4 regions of the Pantoea sp. X-Soil-OKNW-713 genome follow, and region 3 is predicted to be linked to each of the others. Evidence: predicted binding sites of a transcription regulator. Region 3 holds the regulator's gene; each other region holds the start of a gene.

Region 1 (4,323 bases), 1.4 Mb from region 3:
GTTCCGTGCTTTATACCTGTACGCCGGAAAACCTGATTGCCGCAGTGGATGCCGATACCGGCAAGCCAATCTGGAAATTCGATCCACATGCGCGCACCTATGAACACGTTACCTGCCGCAGCGTCGGGTATTACGACTACGACAGCGATGAAACCCTCAGTGCCGAGCAGAAAGCGGCGTATACCGATACGGCCTGCCGTCAGCGCATTATTGTTTCCACCGTTGATGCCCGTCTGATTGCGCTGGACGCGCATACCGGCGAGCTGTGCCCGAACATCGGCCAGAATGGCATGGTCAACCTGCAACAGGGGATGGGCGATACTGCCGACAGCCGTCGTTATCACCCGACCAGCGTGCCGGTGATTATGGGCCATCTGACAGTATTCGGTTCCTGGGTACGTGATATCACCGAAGATGAACCCTCCGGTGTGTTGCGTGCGTATGATGTGCGTGACGGTTCGCTGGCGTGGGCGTGGGATGTTGGCAACGTCGAAGGGGCGAAGCAGGGTGATGCACATTATACCCTCAGCACCCCGAACGTCTGGGCCATCCCGACTTACGATAAAGATCTCGGCCTGGTGTATGTCTCCACCGGTAACGGCCCACCAGATTACTGGGGCGGTAACCGTAATGCGGCGAAAGAGAAATACGGTTCGTCAGTGATTGCGCTGGATGTGAATACCGGCAAAACCAAATGGGTCTTCCAGACCGTCCATCACGATATCTGGGACTACGACTTACCGTCGCAGCCGGTGATGTACAACATGAAGAATGAGCAGGGCGAAGTGGTGCCTGCGCTGATTCAGACCAGCAAAATGGGTGAAATCTTCGTCCTGGATCGCCGCACCGGTAAGCCAGTGAGTAAAGTCGAAGAGAAACCGGTACCGACTTCTCCGGCAGCGCAGGAAGAACATCTGTCGCCGACCCAGCCGTTCTCAGTGGATATGCCAACTATCGGTCTGGAGCAACTGAACGAGAAGAAGATGTGGGGCGTCAGCATGTTTGACCAGCTCTACTGCCGCATTCTGTTCAAATCGGCGCTCTATTCCGGCATCTTCCAGCCGAACAGCGAGAAAACCTACCTGGAGTTCCCGGCGACTATGGGGGGCATGAACTGGGGTGGGGTGTCTATTGATGAAACTTCCGGCATTCTTTACGTCAATGATATCCGTCTGGGTATGCTGATGGCGCTGAAGAGTAAGGAAGAAGCGAAGGGGCAGAAAATCTCCCTGAACGAAGTACCGCAATGGGCTGGTACTATCCGTCCTCAGATCAGCGGGCCTTACGTTGGCGTGCGGATGGATAACTTCGCATCCTTCCTGCAAGTACCGTGTCAGCATCCGCCGTTTGGCACCATGACCGCCATCGATCTGCACAGTAAGAAAATCGTCTGGCAGGTGCCAATGGGCACGGTGGAAGACACCGGTCCTCTGGGGGTAAAAACCCATCTGCCGATGCCGGTAGGTATGCCAACGTTGGGCGGCCCGACCACCACCAAAAGCGGTTTAGTGTTCTTTGCCGGTAGCCAGGATAATTACCTGCGTGCGCTGGACAGCAAAACCGGTAAGGAAGTGTGGAAAGCGCGTCTGCCGGTGGGAGCGACTGCGTCACCGTTGATTTATCAGTCAGCGAAAACCGGTAAAGAGTACATCGTGATCTCGGCAGGCGGTGCGGCGCACTCGCCGGATGTCGGTGATTATCTGATTGCTTACGCCTTGCCAGACAAAGCGTAAGTCTGACAACGCCCGGCGATATAAGCCGGGCGTTGTCACTCAACGTGCCGCATAAATAATAAAAGTCACCACGCCAAAGATCTCCAGTTGTTCATCTTCTGCCGGGGTAATCGGCGCGTAGCGTGGGTTCATGGCGAGCAGTTGCACACGCGGAAACTGTTGTAACCGTTTAACCGTAAACTCGCCGTTAATGGCCGCCACCACAATATCGCCATGTTTCGCATCCAGCGCACTGTCGACCACCAGTAAATCCCCTTCACTGATATTCGCGTCGCGCATGGAATCCCCTTCCACCCGGACAAAATAGGTGGCGTTGGGATGGGCGACCAGATGCTTGTTCAGATCCAGCCTGCGCTCGACGTAATCTGCCGCCGGGGAGGGGAAACCGCAGTGGACTCGCTCAAGAAAGAGTGGCAATTGATGCGGCGGTGCACCGGGCATCGGACGCATCAAGAGAGGAGAGAAGGGATGAACTTTCATGGCGAATTCTCAATGATAAAACTGTACGCATATACAGTATTATTATCAGTCAATTCTGAGATCGCAATACGTTATCCCACCATTATTTTGTAAAACCCATAGATATCAATTAATTGGTGAGTTTTCCTCGTGTAATGTCACCGCCGGTCCCTCAGCCAGCGTTTTTCCTTTATTTGCGCTAACAGACACATGATCCAGCCTTGCGGTGACGTATCTGGCCTGCACCCCGTATTCAGCGGTGATGGCAATATGGTGCAGATTGACATCGGTGATCGGTGCTTCCGGCAATCCGCTCAATATCATGGCGTATTTGGCACCGGTTGCCGCCAGATGATTGACGGTGATACCTGAGATAAAAGGCGTGGTGGCCGTCACCGGCGCTGGCGTGATAGGGGCAACCAGTGAATGACCTGCCGCACCGGCCTGACCGGAGTAACTGTCGGTAACCAGCAGCGGTGTGGCAACATTTGTCATCGTCACATGGTCAACCAGGAATGGCCCAATCTTGTTGCCGCGATCGCGACCTGATTTCACGCGCAGCCCATTTTCGGCGCCGATAAATCTCACATGTGAAACCACCACGTTGCCGATACCGTTGATCGTCTCGCTACCCAGTGATATCCCATGTCCTTGTCTCATCACGGAATCCTGAACAGTGATATTTTCAGATTTTCCTCCGCTGCCCACGGTGATACCTGATTTGATGGCGATATGATCATCACCGGTACTGATGTCGGCGTGTTTTATCAGGATGTCTGTAGAAGAAACGATATCGATACCATCGGTATTCGGTGAGGTGATGGGGTTATCGACGGTCAGTTGATCAATATTCAGCTGATGGCTATTTCTGAGTACCAGGTTCCACATGGGGGAGTTGGTCAGCCGGATATGATGAATCTCTGAGGATGACACATTATTCATTTCCACCAGCCAGGGCCTGGGCATGCCATTTGCCAGAGGTATCCCTTTATATTTTGCTGTAAAAGCCTCCGGATGGCCGGACCTGACGGTATTGCGCAAATCGATCGCGGCTGGCCACCAGGCTTGCGCACCGTTGCCATCAATGGTCCCGCCACCCTCAATCGCCACATGACTGACACCATTGGCGAGGATGAATGCCTCATTCGGCTGTGTGGGCCTGCCAAGAAAGGCATCCACGAACTGGCGAGTATCGGGGGTGGCTTTCAGGGTAACGCCGTCGGGAATCACTAATCTCACGTTGCTTTTTAACGCGATCGGACCTGAAAGCCACACCCCTGACCCCAGTGTGACTTTACCTCCGCCTTTTTGCGCACACAGATCAATCGCTTGTTGAATGGCCCTGGTATTCAGCGTTACGCCATCGCCCTTGCCACCGAAATCAGCGGGGGAGCAAAGAAAGGGCGCGGCAGCGGCGCACAAGGGAGTCAGGCTTACGGCGACTAAAGCAAAACCGAACGTTGTTTTCTTCATGATATTGACGTCAATCCATAGAAATTAAGCACAGCCCATCAATGTAGCGTTGCCGACAAAAGCGGAGTAGAAGAAAGCCGCGTAGTGGGGGCGCGTTTTCTTGAGTATTTGTTTTTTCGATGTATTTATTCCGGGCAAATGCAAGCAAATATTGCGCGAGGTTATTTGCCATTGCCATTATCCGGCCACGCTGACTGGCAAAATCCTTATTCGCGTCTAGACTTAACCGCATTGATGTTCGCAGTCTGGTTACGGTGTTGACTATAAACTTGTTTATTTGTGGAGCGTTACCCATCGAAATACCATCCAGTCGGCAAACCCTCCCCGTTATACGTTTCTTATCCTGCACGCAACCCGCCTCCGAACATCGATATTGCTATCAGCCATTCGTACAGGAGGAGTGACGTGACCCCAGCGGTACATGAGATCAGCACCCTACCGTCGTTGAGCGGCGGGCTTTTTGCCTTCTTTTTTGATGTTGATGGCACGCTGGCGACGATTCAACCGCAGCCCGAGATGGTGGCGATACCCGCATCGGTGCGCCAGCATCTGCAACAACTCTCCAATCTTAATCACGGCGCGCTGGCGCTGGTGTCTGGTCGACCGATTGCGCAACTGGATGACCTGGTTGCGCCGCTGGAAGCCTCAGCGGCTGGCG
Region 2 (4,323 bases), 140 kb from region 3:
CTTTCTCTTTCTCGGTCACGTTACGCAGACCGAAAGAGATGGTGATGCAATCGAAATAGTTATCCGGGAATGGCAACGCTTCGGCATTCGCCTGCACATAGCTGACGTTGCCGGAAATGCCGAGATTACGCAGTTTCTCGCGGCCCATCTTCAGCATTGAGCTGTTGATATCCGCCAGCACCACCTGGCCCGTTTCGCCCACCAGACGGGAAAATTTTGCCGTCAGATCGCCCGTACCACCGGCGAGGTCCAACACGCGCTGCCCACGGCGAACGCCGCTGCTGTCGATGGTGAAACGCTTCCAGACACGATGGATGCCAAACGACATCAGATCGTTCATCAGGTCATATTTTGCCGCTACGGAGTGAAACACGTCGGCGACTTTATCTGCCTTTTCGCTTTTTGCGACGGTCTGAAAGCCAAAGTGGGTAGTTTCCTGCTGTGATTCATCTGCCATGGGTTTTACCTGTTCCACAAACAATACTTCGCGAAGTGTATCAGAGTTGCGCTGGCCGGGCACGCGACCGGCGCGTTATTCGTTGATACGGCGCAGGGAAGCGGCGGAAGAATCTGTTGTTTTTTCATCAGGCTGGTCATCATCGGCCCAATCATTATCAGACTCCTCCGGCTGTGCCTGGGCCACCAGCTGCGGATTAATCGGACGCTTGATCTCCACACCCAGCGAACGAAAGGCTTCACTTTGCGCAATCAGATTGCCACGCCCCTCCGCCAGCTTTTTCATCGCCAGATGATAACTTTGCTGCGCTTTATCCAGGTTGTGACCGATGCCGCTCATGTCATCGACAAACAGCCGCATTTTGTCGTACAAGCGCGCGGCGCGGTCAGCAATACGCTGGGCGTTGCGACTTTGATGCTCATAACGCCACAGGTTGTTGATGGTGCGCAGCGCCACCAGCAACGTCGTGGGACTGACCAGCATGATGTTCTGCTGCAACGCTTCGCTGATCAGCTCCGGCTGACGATCGATTGCCAGCAGAAAGGCCGGTTCAACCGGGATAAACATCAACACATAATCCAGAGAGCGTAAACCGGGCAATTGTTGATAATCTTTTCGCCCCAACAGGCGAATATGACCGCGCACCGCGTTGATGTGCTCCTGAATCGCCTGCTCGCGCGTGGCTTCATCCTCGGCATTGAAGTAGCGCTCATAGGCGATGAGCGTCATTTTGGCGTCAATCACCACATCTTTGCCCTGCGGCAGACGCACGATCACATCCGGTTGCATCCTGCCCTGCGATTCCAGCTGCACGCTGACCTGGGTTTCATACTCATGGCCTTCGCGCAGGCCGGAAGCCTCCAGCACCCGGCCAAGCACTACCTCGCCCCAGTTCCCCTGGATTTTATTGTCACCTTTCAGGGCTTTGGTAAGGTTGATGGCTTCCTGCGCCATCTGCGCATTCAGTTGTTGCAGCTGACGGATCTCATGCGCCAGCGTGTGACGTTCGCGCGCTTCCTGGCCGAAGCTGTCTGTCACCTGACGACGAAATCCGTCCAGTTGCTCGCGCAGCGGCCCAATCAGGCTGTTCAGGCTTTGGCGGTTTTGTTCATCAACACGACGGCCGCTGTTTTCGAAGATGCGATTGGCAAGATTTTCGAATTGGGCGCTCAGGCGCTGTTCGCTGTTGGTCAGCAGACGCTGTTTCTCCTCAGCGGCAAAGCGTGTCTCTTCAAGGCGGATGGTGACTTCACGCAATTCGGCTTCCTGCGCGCTGTTCACCTCCAGCTGATTGCGCAGTTCACGGCTGAGCTGTTCGCTTTCGCCGCGCCAGTAATCGAGTTGTTGCAGGCGCTCCTGTGCACCGCTCAACGCACCGTGCAGCTGGCGTAATTCCTGCTCGCGCAATTGCACCTGCTGCTGTGCCAGCTCCAGTTGCTGCTGCTGACGCAGTTGCGCCTCTTCAGATAAGCGGCGCTCCGTTAAGAAGCTGGCCTGTTGATGACCGGCTCGCATCTGCGCCACAATCCAGCCGATGCCAAAACCGGCCAACGCCAATGCGCCACTGATGATGATAAGTTGCTGATCCATAATTCCCCCGCGGATCGTCTCGCTGAGGGAAAAGGTAGAGGCGTACTGTATGAATGTCCAGACAATTCTGCCGGATGTTTGCCACGATCGTTGAGCATACATTCGTAGCGGCGCGATTTATCGCGCATTTACGACCGAAGCACGTATTGCGCGATAAATCGCGCCGCTACGGAATGTGGAATTTATACCAGCTGCACCGTTAACTCACCCGCTTTCCACGCCTCTATCAGGAAAAATGGCATCGGTAGTTCCCATTCGCCGTTGCGCACTCTGGCCGGATAGCTCCAGCTTTGCCCTGCCCAGGTGAGTTCAACCTGCTGCCACTCGGCATCCACCACGCTGGCTTTCCCCGCCATGCTGGAAAACCCGGCATTACTGCCGACGTGGAACTTGTCCGTCTGCCAGCGGATTGGAGGATGTGCGGGCCACGCCTGAGCATGATGAAAACGAAAAACATCGTCATGATTAAGGATGCTATCGCGTACCGTCGGCCACAGCGCCCGTTTCAGGAAGTACTGGTCGGTAAAACGTTCGCTGCCCTGATACTCAGCGATGAAATCCCGCATCTGTTGTTCCACCTGGCTGAATACGCCATGACAACCTCCCCACATCCCCGCCAGCAGCAACTCGGTGTGGGTAAAGTAGTCGCGCATATGATGGAACCAGTAAGGCGAATGCAGCCAGGCATCGACTGCGGCCACTTCACGTTCAGAAAGAAGTGAGTCGGCATCACGTACGATGAAGCGTTTGACGCTGGGGTCGTCGATCACCAGGAAACGCCACAACGTCGGGAACAACGTTTTTTCCTCAGACATGTCGACCAGTTGCACATCAGGCTGCTGCAAACGTTGCCAGACATGCTGCGGTACGCTGTCATCCAGATAAACGCGACAGGTCCAGGCCGGGTAGAGTTCGCGTGCTACCTCAACGTTTTTAATCAGGGTTTCGCAATATCGCGGCTGATTGCCATACAGGCTAAAGGCGATGATATTTTCCTGGGGCTTGCTGGCATCAAAAGCCGGTGGTGCCTCAGCCGGGAGCGGGTGCTTCTGCCCGGTACTGAACTTCGCATCAGATTGCTGCAACGATTCCAGCCCGTAACGCGCCACTTCATCCGCTTTATTGAGCCAGCCGCACACTTCAGTCAGGCCATCCAGCCAGGTCTCAGACGCCTGTGCCCGCTGGTCGGCGGAGGCTTGATAGATTTTCAGGTAGGTTTTGTAGGACTTGTTGTAATCACCGGTGCGCATCAAAGTCAGCGCGTAGTCACTTAACACCTGCATGTTATGTGGCATCACACGCAGCACGTCTTCACAGCAGCGGCGGGCGGCGGGATAATCCGCCACCGCCATCGCCTGACGGAAGCGCGCGGCCGCACCTTCGACACGGGATTGCATCGCTGCCGGGTTGGTCATAAAGGCCGGACGTTGAACAGCAACAGTTTTGCGCATAAAAGACTCTCAGTAATCCGCTGAACTTGCGCGCATCCTTAACGGGCAGCGAACCTTAGCCCGCTGCCGGGCGCGCTACATTAACCGGCGCGCAGCTTCAACGACAATTTTCACCGCATCGCTTTCGGTTTGTTTCATGGTCGCCGCATCCGGGATCTCCTTCTGCGTACGGTTCACGATGACACCCGCCACCATACCGGCTCGCAGCCCCTGGCTGGCGCACATGGTTAACAGTGTAGCGGATTCCATCTCATAGTTGAGGACACCCATCTGCTGCCACTCTTTCATGGAACCCTGGAAGCGGCTGACCACGCGCCCGGAAAAAGTGTCGTAACGTTCCTGGCCGGGATAGAAGGTATCTGACGACGCGGTGATGCCGATATGGGTTTTTGCGCCACAGGCTTCCGCCGCCGCCACCAGCGCCGTGGTGCAGGTGAAATCGGCTACTGCCGGGAACTCCATCGGTGCGAAATGCAGGCTGGCACCGTCCAGGCGTACTGACGCAGTGGTGACCAACACGTCACCGACATTGATGCCCGGCTGAATCGCGCCGGTGGTGCCCACGCGCAGGAAGGTGCGGACGCCGAGTTGCGCCAGTTCTTCGACCGCAATTGAGGTGGACGGCCCGCCGATGCCGGTGGAGCACACCACCACCGGTTTGCCCTCCAGTTCAGCCAGATAAGTGGTGAATTCACGGTGCGACGCCAGATGTTGCGGGTTGTCCATTAACGCCGCAATTTTCTTCACGCGCTCCGGGTCACCGGGAACGATGGCCAGTGTGGCTCCTTTCAGGCTGGCTTTGGTGATGCCAAGGTGGAAAACGTC
Region 3 (4,323 bases):
CCTGACCGTTTTGTTGCGTGATCAGACCCTGACGCGCCATCTCGTTACACAGCGATTGAATCAGCTCAGGCAACTCATTGTTGCTCCAGCGCAGGAACAGTTCACTCTTCAGCATCGGATAGACCAACGCGACCTGACGCAACAATTCAGCTTCACTGATTTCACGATGCTGCTGCACAATCGCGGCAATCAGCGACGGCATCACCAGCATGTGTTGAATGTTGTTGCGATAGTAGGTCATCAACACCGCCTGTTCACGCGGCAGGATGATGATGTCACCGATATTATCCTGCTCAGTCTCGAACTTATTCATGCCCATCGCGTGATCCAGCAGGGCTTCAGCGCTGAGATTCGGCACCGTGGCTTCCGGTGAGTAGGGCACATTGCGCAGCAATTGGGTGTAGCACTCCAGTTGCTCAATGAGCTGCTCGCGGGTCAGCGAACGCTGACGAGAAGCCAGTAGCGCGGTGACGCACAGGTTCATGGCATTGGCGGCACCCGCATCGTTAATCCGCACCATCAGGCGGTTGGCGATGTCATTCACTGCGGGGTTCATCCACGTCTGACGCTGAGGTTCGATCGGATCAATCGCCTCGCGCCATTCCGGCACATGTTTGTTCAGATAGTTCACCAGCGGCAGGGGTTCACCGAAGTTCACATAACCCTGGCCAAGATTGCGCAGCTTACGCAGGCCGCGCACCATCTGCATAAAGCCTTCTTTCTCTTTCGCTGCACCACGCAGTTCTTTGGCATAGGTGCCGACTTCCATCACATGTTCGTAGCCAATATAAATCGGCACGAAGGTGATAGGACGGCTACCGCCGCGCAGCAATGCCTGCAACGTCATCGACAGCGTGCCGGTTTTTGGTTCCAGCAAGCGGCCAGTACGTGAGCGCCCGCCTTCCACAAAGTATTCAACCGAATAGCCGCGATTAAACAACTCGCCCAGATATTCACGGAAGACCGTAGAGTAAAGCTTGTTGCCCTTGAAGGTACGGCGAATAAAGAACGCGCCAAGGCGACGGAAAATCGGCCCGGCGGGCCAGAAATTCAGGTTGATACCTGCGGCGATGTGCGGCGGCACCAGTCCCTGATGGTAGAGAACGTAGGAAAGCAGCAAGTAATCCATGTGGCTACGATGGCAGGGGACATAAACGATCTCATGTCCATCCTGTGCCAACTGGCGCACACGCTCGCCACCATTCACGTTGATCCCCTGATAGAGACGACTCCACATCCAACCCATCACGCGATCGGTGACGCGGATAGCTTCATACGAGAAGTCGGCAGCAATCTCTTCCATCAATTCGACGGCGTTTTGCTGTGCTTTCTCATGGGAAATCTTTTTGCTGCGCGCCTCATCTTCCACCGCTTTTTCAATCGCTTTCGATTGCAGCAGCTTATTAAACAGATCCTGACGGGCGGGCAAGCGCGGGCCAATCGCAGCCAGACGCTGGCGGGCAAAGTGGATCCGTGCCACGCGTGCCAGTTTCTGGGCTATCGACTTATCCGTACCGTGTTCGGTCGCCATCTGGCGCAGTGAAACGGTCGGCGAAAAGCGCACAAAGCTATCGCGACCATGCCAGAGAATGGCGAAGAATTTCTGCACACCGTTCAGAATACGCAGGTGAGGGGTGGATTCCCCCTGAACTTCACGTCCTGGTGCACGTCCAAACATCACCGATACTGGCAGCATCTGTACATCCAGTTCCGGGTTGCTGCGGTGCAGATCAAGGTAGTCATGAAACAGCTTTACGGACTCCAGATTCGGCACGAAATACGGGAAAACACGCGGTCCATCGTGGATAAACACATGTCGCGGCAACAATGAGCCGTCAATTTCCAGCGGTGCGAGCGGATCGGGCAGATCGTGTTTCAGACACTGCGAACGCAGTGTGAGGAGATCGGCCTTGGAGTCATAAGGCAGTACATACAGGATAGGCCGCGTCGGATCCAGTCCATGCTCGGACACGGGATCGGCGGGAATAGCCTTACTCTTTACCAAAATGGAGAGTGGTAAATTCAATAATTTATAATAAAGTTTACGCCAACCTGACATAGACAACTTCAAGCCTCTTGTTAGCAAAGCGCGGCAAGCATACCAGAATGCGCCGCGAAAATCTGTGGCTGCACCACTCCGGCTGCCCAGACATTGACGTCAAAACGAGTAAAGGGTTCAACGACATGGCAAATAACGTCACCGGTTTTCTCAGGATAGTGAAAGCAGCCGGTTATTCCTGGCAGGGATTGCGCGCTGCCTGGACACATGAAGCAGCGTTTCGCCAGGAAGCCATTGCCGCATTAGTGGCAATTATAGTGGCGTGCTGGCTGGATGTTGATGCTATTTCCCGCGTACTCATGATTGGTTCCGTGGTGCTGGTGGTCATTGTGGAGATCCTGAATAGCGCCATTGAAGCCGTGGTCGACCGCATTGGTCAGGAACGCCATCCGCTGGCTGGACGCGCGAAAGACATGGGATCGGCCGCCGTGTTGCTGGCTATTTTACTGGCGCTGTTTGTCTGGATCGCGCTGCTTTGGTCACATTTGCGATAAGGATTCCGGATTCATCAACTCGCTGATTTTTCCCTCAGTTTTGGTTTCCATTTCACCAATACCTGTATATACTCACAGCGACTGTATAAACAACCAGGGGGCGGGATGAAAGCGTTAACCAGCAGGCAGCAACAGGTCTATGATCTGATTCGCGACCATATTAACCAGACGGGCATGCCGCCAACGCGTGCGGAAATTGCTTCGCAGCTGGGCTTCCGCTCACCTAATGCGGCAGAAGAACACCTGAAAGCATTAGCGCGTAAAGGTGTTATTGAGATCGTTTCCGGCGCTTCGCGCGGCATTCGTTTATTAATGGAAGAAGAAGCCAGTGAGGGGCTGCCATTGGTTGGCCGTGTCGCTGCGGGTGAACCTTTGCTGGCGCAGGAGCACATTGAAGCGCACTACCAGGTCGATGCTAACCTGTTCAAACCCAGCGCTGATTTCCTGCTGCGTGTCAGCGGCATGTCGATGAAAGATATCGGCATTATGGATGGCGATCTGCTGGCGGTACACAAAACACAGGAAGTGCGTAACGGCCAGGTTGTCGTCGCACGTATCGATGACGAAGTCACGGTGAAGCGCTGGAAAAAGCAGGGCGCAATTGTGCAATTGCTGCCGGAAAACAGCGACTTCCAGCCGATTGTTGTCGATACCCGCGAACAATCCCTGACGGTCGAAGGGCTGGCGGTAGGTATTGTGCGCAACGGCGAGTGGCTCTGATACCTTGATTCCCCCCGCTACGGCAGCCTTCTGTGCTGCCGTGGTTTTATTCTCTGACAAGACGGTAGTGCAGCAAACCGGGACGGGCTGATGCAGCTGTTTTCCTCCTCTGACAAAGCACTCTGGCGGCTGGCGCTGCCTATGATTCTCTCCAATATCACTGTTCCGCTACTTGGCGTGGTTGATACCGCTGTCATTGGTCATCTCGATAGCCCCATTTATCTCGGCGGTGTGGCGGTTGGCACCACGGCGACCAGTTTCATCTTTATGTTGCTGCTGTTTTTACGTATGAGCACCACCGGGCTGACTGCTCAGGCATTTGGTGCTGGCAACAAAAAGGCACTGGCTCGGGCGCTTACCCAGCCTTTACTCATTGCCCTGGTGGCCGGTGTGCTGTTTATTTTGCTGCGCACGCCAGTCAGTAATCTGGCAGCGGTGCTGATGGGTGGCAGCCAGGAGGTCCAACAGCAGGCGCAATTGTTCATTCAGATTCGCTGGCTGAGCGCTCCCGCCACGCTGGCAAACCTGGTTATCCTCGGTTGGTTGTTGGGGGTGCAATATGCGCGTGCGCCAGTGGTGCTACTGGTGGTGGGGAATTTGGTCAATATCCTGTTGGATCTGGCGTTTGTATTGGGGCTGCATTGGGGCGTAGCAGGTGCCGCAGCAGCAACGGCACTGGCTGAATATACGACCCTTGCCGTCGGATTATGGATGGTGGCGCGTGTATTGAAGCTGCGCGGAATTGATTTGGCGATGCTGCGGGAGAGTTGGCGCGGTGATGCTGCTCGTCTGTTTCGCCTCAATCGCGACATTATGCTGCGCTCCTTCCTGCTACAAATCTGCTTTGCTTCCCTGACGATACTCGGTGCACGTATTGGCCCGGATGTGGTAGCGGTCAATGCGGTGCTGTTGATGTTTCTGACTTTCACCGCGTATGCACAGGATGGCTTTGCTTATGCGGTTGAAGCGTGTTCTGGTGAAGCCGTCGGTGCCAAAGATCGCAGTCGGCTATTGCTCATCTGGCATGCTGCCTGCCGTCAGGCGGGGTTG
Region 4 (4,323 bases), 1.1 Mb from region 3:
TTTGTACAGCATGCTGATGATCATGGCGTTCACGCCGACCGATTTACCCGAGCCGGTGGTACCCGCCACTAGTAAGTGCGGCATTTTTGCCAGGTCGGCCACCACCGGCTGACCGGCAATATCTTTACCCAGCACCACTGCAAGCGGCGAAGGATTGTCGCGGAATTTGGCGCAATCCAGCACTTCACGCAGGTAAACCGTCTGACGATGCTTGTTCGGCAGTTCCAGACCAACATAAGGTTTGCCGGGAATCACCTCAACCACACGTACCGCCACCGCCGACAACGAGCGGGCCAGATCACGCGACAGGTTGGAAATACGCGCGGCTTTGACGCCAGGTGCGAGGTCCAACTCAAAGCGGGTGATGACCGGCCCCGGCGAGATACCGACGACCTCCGCCTTCACGCGGTAATCAGCAAGGCGCGCTTCTACCAATCGCGCCGTTTGCTCCAGCGCGAACATATCTACCGGCTCTTCTTCCGAGGGTGGTGGCGTCAGCAGATCCAGCGTGGGCAACGGCGTGGATGGACGCTCCAGCGGCTGTTCATGGCGCACCAGGAAGGGATGGAACAGGCTATCGTGTACCGATTTGGCCGGTTTCTCTTCTGCAACCGGTTCCGCTTCTTCAGCGGCTGACCACGGGCTGCTCTCTTCATCGAAGGACGGCATCACCTCCGGCTGCGGCGCAACCGGCTGCTGCCACTGTGCAGGCGCTGGAGCTTCAGGTTCTGGCGTGGCCGCAATGGTGAATAACGGTTCACTCGGGCTGTCATCCACCAGATCTTTCATCGGTGAGAAATCAAAGGCTGACGATGTGTCGAGATTAAATACCGGCCCTTCATCCGCTTCAGCTTCTTTTTCTGCACGGTAACGCTGTTGCTGCTGTTCAGCAAACTGACGCGCCAGTTGTGCCTGCTGCAACGCATCTTCGTCTTCCGCATCCGTGTGCCAACTTTCGCCATAACGCTGCTGCTGTTGAGACTGAAAAGCGTCACGCAATTGCGCTTCCTGTAACGCCGCAGCATCTTCTGCCGCAACAGGATCCAGCGCGGCGCTAGCCTGCTGTTCTGACTCTTTAGCTTTCTCTTCAGCCATCCGCTGTGACGGAAGCTTGATGCCATAAGAAGCCAGCTCACGGCGAGTGGGTAATTTCACCGGGTTCGGACGAGGCAGCTCCGGGCCAATACCCTGTTTAACCTGCGGGTTGTAATCACGCTCCGGCACCACATCGAAAGCAGGCGTATAAGGCGCACTGGAAGCAGCAACTTTTGCCGCTCCGGCGGCCAGCGCCACACTGGCGGTGGTATTGAGCGCGGAGGGTGCCTGCGCAGCATCCTGCCAGTTCCCCATCCTCGGGCCATCGTCCTCGTCGACCGGTGAGAACGGCGAGGTTTCCGCCGGCACTTCAAAACGGTACAACGGCGGCGCGGCGGGAGTTTCAGCCACCACCGGTGTTGTCGGAGCAGGAGGAACCGTGGCCACAGGCTGGACCGATTGCACCACCGGCTGCGGCGCAGCGGGCACAACCGCTGGCGACGTTGTCGGTGGTACTACGGGTTCCTGGCGAGCCGCTTCGCTGCTCACCGCAACCGCTGCTGCCGTAGCGGCACTGGCTTTCGCCAACAGGGGATCATCCCCGGCAGCATCAAGCGGTGCCTCATTCACCTTACGAGGTTTTGCCAGCAGCACATCATCGTCATCAGATGCAGCCGCACGCAACGCGGGTACAGCTTCATCGGCCGGCTCCTGCTCGTCCTCGTATTCATCTTCTTCCTGCCAGGGTTCATCCTGGCGGGAGCGATTGCTGGCAAATGTCAGCACCCCCATCACGACACCGCCGATTCTTTCGGCAATCGTTAACCATGACCAACCGGTGTAGAGGGTAATCCCTGCTGCCCAGACGCACAGCAGCGTTAAAGTGCCACCTGCGGAGCTGAACCAGGGTGCCATCGCGTTGCTGATCAGGCTGCCGATCACACCGCCGGAGGCGAAATACCAGATGTCGTCAGCGTTAAGCGCCGCCAGACCACAGGTGGTTACCACCAGCGCCAGCACGCCAATCAGACGCAGCCCCACCGCAAAGTAATCGATGTAGTCGTGACGATCGCGCTGACGGAAAGTAATCCAGCACAAGCCAATAATGACCGGAGGAATGGCATAGGCCATCACGCCGAAGATAAACAGCAAGGTGTCGGCTAGCCATGCACCGACGCTGCCACCCAGATTGTGGATAGGCTCGTGCCATGCCGTTTGCGACCAACTGGGATCGGAAGGGTTAAAACTGACCAAAGAAACCATCAGATAGATGGCAAACAGGGCCACAAGGATAAGCAACGCTTCAAGCAGCCGACGTCCGCTGCTCAGCGGTTGTAATGAAACGTCTTTGTCTTCTGTATATTCCTGGCTCAAGAGAACTCTCCAGGTGCCTGTAAATTAAGAAGGCAACAACGTCGGGCTGGCCCGACGCTGGTCCTGTATGAATTCACAGGAGTGTACCGAAATCCTGCACGCTTTGCACCTGCCCTGCGTTAACGGGTTTTGATCACCAGGCGATTGCTCTGTTTGACCTCTTCCATTACCACATAGGTGCGGGTGTCGTTTACGCCCGGCAGGCGCAGCAAGGTCTCACCCAACAGCTTGCGATATGCTGACATATCCGGCACACGGGTTTTCAGCAGATAGTCAAAGTCACCGGAAACGAGGTGACACTCTTGAGTTTCCTCAAGTTTTTGCACGGCGGCGTTAAATTGCTCAAACACATCTGGCGCGCCACGATTCAGAGTAATCTCAACAAATACCAGCAGCGAAGCATCGAGATAGTGCGGGTTGAGCTGTGCGGTATAGCCAAGAATGAAACCCTGACGTTCCAGGCGACGAACACGCTCAAGACACGGCGTCGGCGATAATCCAACACGTTTCGAAAGCTCGACATTGGAAATACGACCGTCTTTCTGCAATTCATTCAGAATGTTTCTGTCGATACGATCCAGATCTTTTCCGGGGCGCTTCTTATTGTCTACCATTATTATTGTCTCTCTTAATTCCTTCCCTTAACCTGCCACACCCTGAAAACATTCATTGCTCAGGGCCTTACTCGAAGTGAAGACGATAAGCCTGTGCAGTAATGCGACCATCCGTATGACGCATGTTGTCTGTCCACATCATGCGTCATTACCAATGTCAGACTGTTTAAATCTGGCGAAACAAACCAAAACAGGTATGAAATTCTGTTTTGTATCGCTAAATCTTCTTTGCTTCTGACAATGTTTTCGCAAATGCGCAGGCGATTGTCAAAGTAAAACATCCAAATTCAGTACAAGATGCCAGACAGAGTGCTGGGTTCCTGTTTTCTAATGAGATTTTTTATACAGCTGCACCACTAATTACCGAGCATTGCCCCCTTTTGGCGCAATCCGCGTGCAGAATTCCTTCTCATCGTCTACGCCGCTCGCAGCGATTGTTAACAAAATTGCTGAAGACTTTTTTTGCGGCGGCAATTTCCCTACAATCGCTAGCTATGTTGTCAGACAAAAAACTGAGGAACACATGAGTACGGCCAAACACAGTAAGCTGCTCATTCTGGGCTCCGGCCCTGCCGGTTACACCGCTGCAGTCTATGCCGCGCGCGCCAACCTGAATCCGGTATTGATTACCGGTCTGGAAAAAGGCGGTCAGCTCACCACCACCACTGAAGTGGAGAACTGGCCAGGCGACCCGCACGATCTGACAGGTCCATCGCTGATGGAACGCATGCACGAACATGCCGAAAAGTTTAATACCGAAATCATTTTCGACCATATTCACACGGTCGATTTGCAGAACCGTCCTTTCCGCCTGACCGGTGACAGCGGCGAGTACACCGCCGATGCGCTGATCATCGCGACCGGTGCTTCCGCCCGTTATCTCGGCTTGCCGTCAGAAGAAGCGTTTAAAGGTAAAGGCGTATCGGCCTGTGCAACCTGCGACGGTTTTTTCTATCGCAATCAGAAAGTCGCGGTCATCGGTGGCGGCAACACCGCCGTGGAGGAAGCGCTGTACCTGGCGAATATCGCTGCTGAGGTGCATCTGATTCACCGTCGTGACAGCTTCCGTGCCGAAAAAATCCTTATCGACCGCCTGATGGAAAAGGTACGCAACGGCAATATCGTGTTGCATACCGACCGTACGCTGGACGAAGTCGTGGGAGATCAGATGGGCGTAACCGGTCTGAAACTGTTGTCGACCAAAGGTGACGCTGCTGAATCGCTGGAAGTGGCCGGCCTGTTTGTCGCTATCGGCCACAGCCCCAACACCGCCATTTTTGAAGGCCAGTTAGCCCTGGAG

What was found. Region 3 encodes LexA, which represses DNA repair genes until DNA is damaged. Its sites were predicted from a motif close to TNCTGTATGTACATACAGNA; they were not measured.
Region 1: umuD (translesion error-prone DNA polymerase V autoproteolytic subunit) is a predicted target of LexA. The motif match lies at 2,233-2,252, and genes of this name have one in related genera.
Region 2: rmuC (DNA recombination protein RmuC) is a predicted target of LexA. The motif match lies at 2,091-2,110, and genes of this name have one in related genera.
Region 4: AC6I8R_RS06780 (DNA translocase FtsK 4TM domain-containing protein) is a predicted target of LexA. The motif match lies at 2,471-2,490, and genes of this name have one in related genera.

Annotation. Positions count from the first base shown of each region.
Region 1 is NZ_AP035995.1:1,777,364-1,781,686, forward strand. It holds gene AC6I8R_RS08215 (membrane-bound PQQ-dependent dehydrogenase, glucose/quinate/shikimate family) at 1-1,733, shown strand, start outside; gene umuD (translesion error-prone DNA polymerase V autoproteolytic subunit) at 1,773-2,183, opposite strand; gene AC6I8R_RS08225 (glycoside hydrolase family 28 protein) at 2,319-3,665, opposite strand; gene otsB (trehalose-phosphatase) at 4,071-4,323, shown strand, end outside.
Region 2 is NZ_AP035995.1:232,865-237,187, reverse strand. It holds gene ubiE (bifunctional demethylmenaquinone methyltransferase/2-methoxy-6-polyprenyl-1,4-benzoquinol methylase UbiE) at 1-457, opposite strand, end outside; gene rmuC (DNA recombination protein RmuC) at 533-2,047, opposite strand; gene AC6I8R_RS01055 (tetratricopeptide repeat protein) at 2,230-3,498, opposite strand; gene udp (uridine phosphorylase) at 3,574-4,323, opposite strand, start outside.
Region 3 is NZ_AP035995.1:372,843-377,165, forward strand. It holds gene plsB (glycerol-3-phosphate 1-O-acyltransferase PlsB) at 1-2,059, opposite strand, end outside; gene AC6I8R_RS01675 (diacylglycerol kinase) at 2,185-2,553, shown strand; gene lexA (transcriptional repressor LexA) at 2,659-3,273, shown strand; gene dinF (MATE family efflux transporter DinF) at 3,364-4,323, shown strand, end outside.
Region 4 is NZ_AP035995.1:1,470,858-1,475,180, reverse strand. It holds gene AC6I8R_RS06780 (DNA translocase FtsK 4TM domain-containing protein) at 1-2,409, opposite strand, end outside; gene lrp (leucine-responsive transcriptional regulator Lrp) at 2,529-3,023, opposite strand; gene trxB (thioredoxin-disulfide reductase) at 3,547-4,323, shown strand, end outside.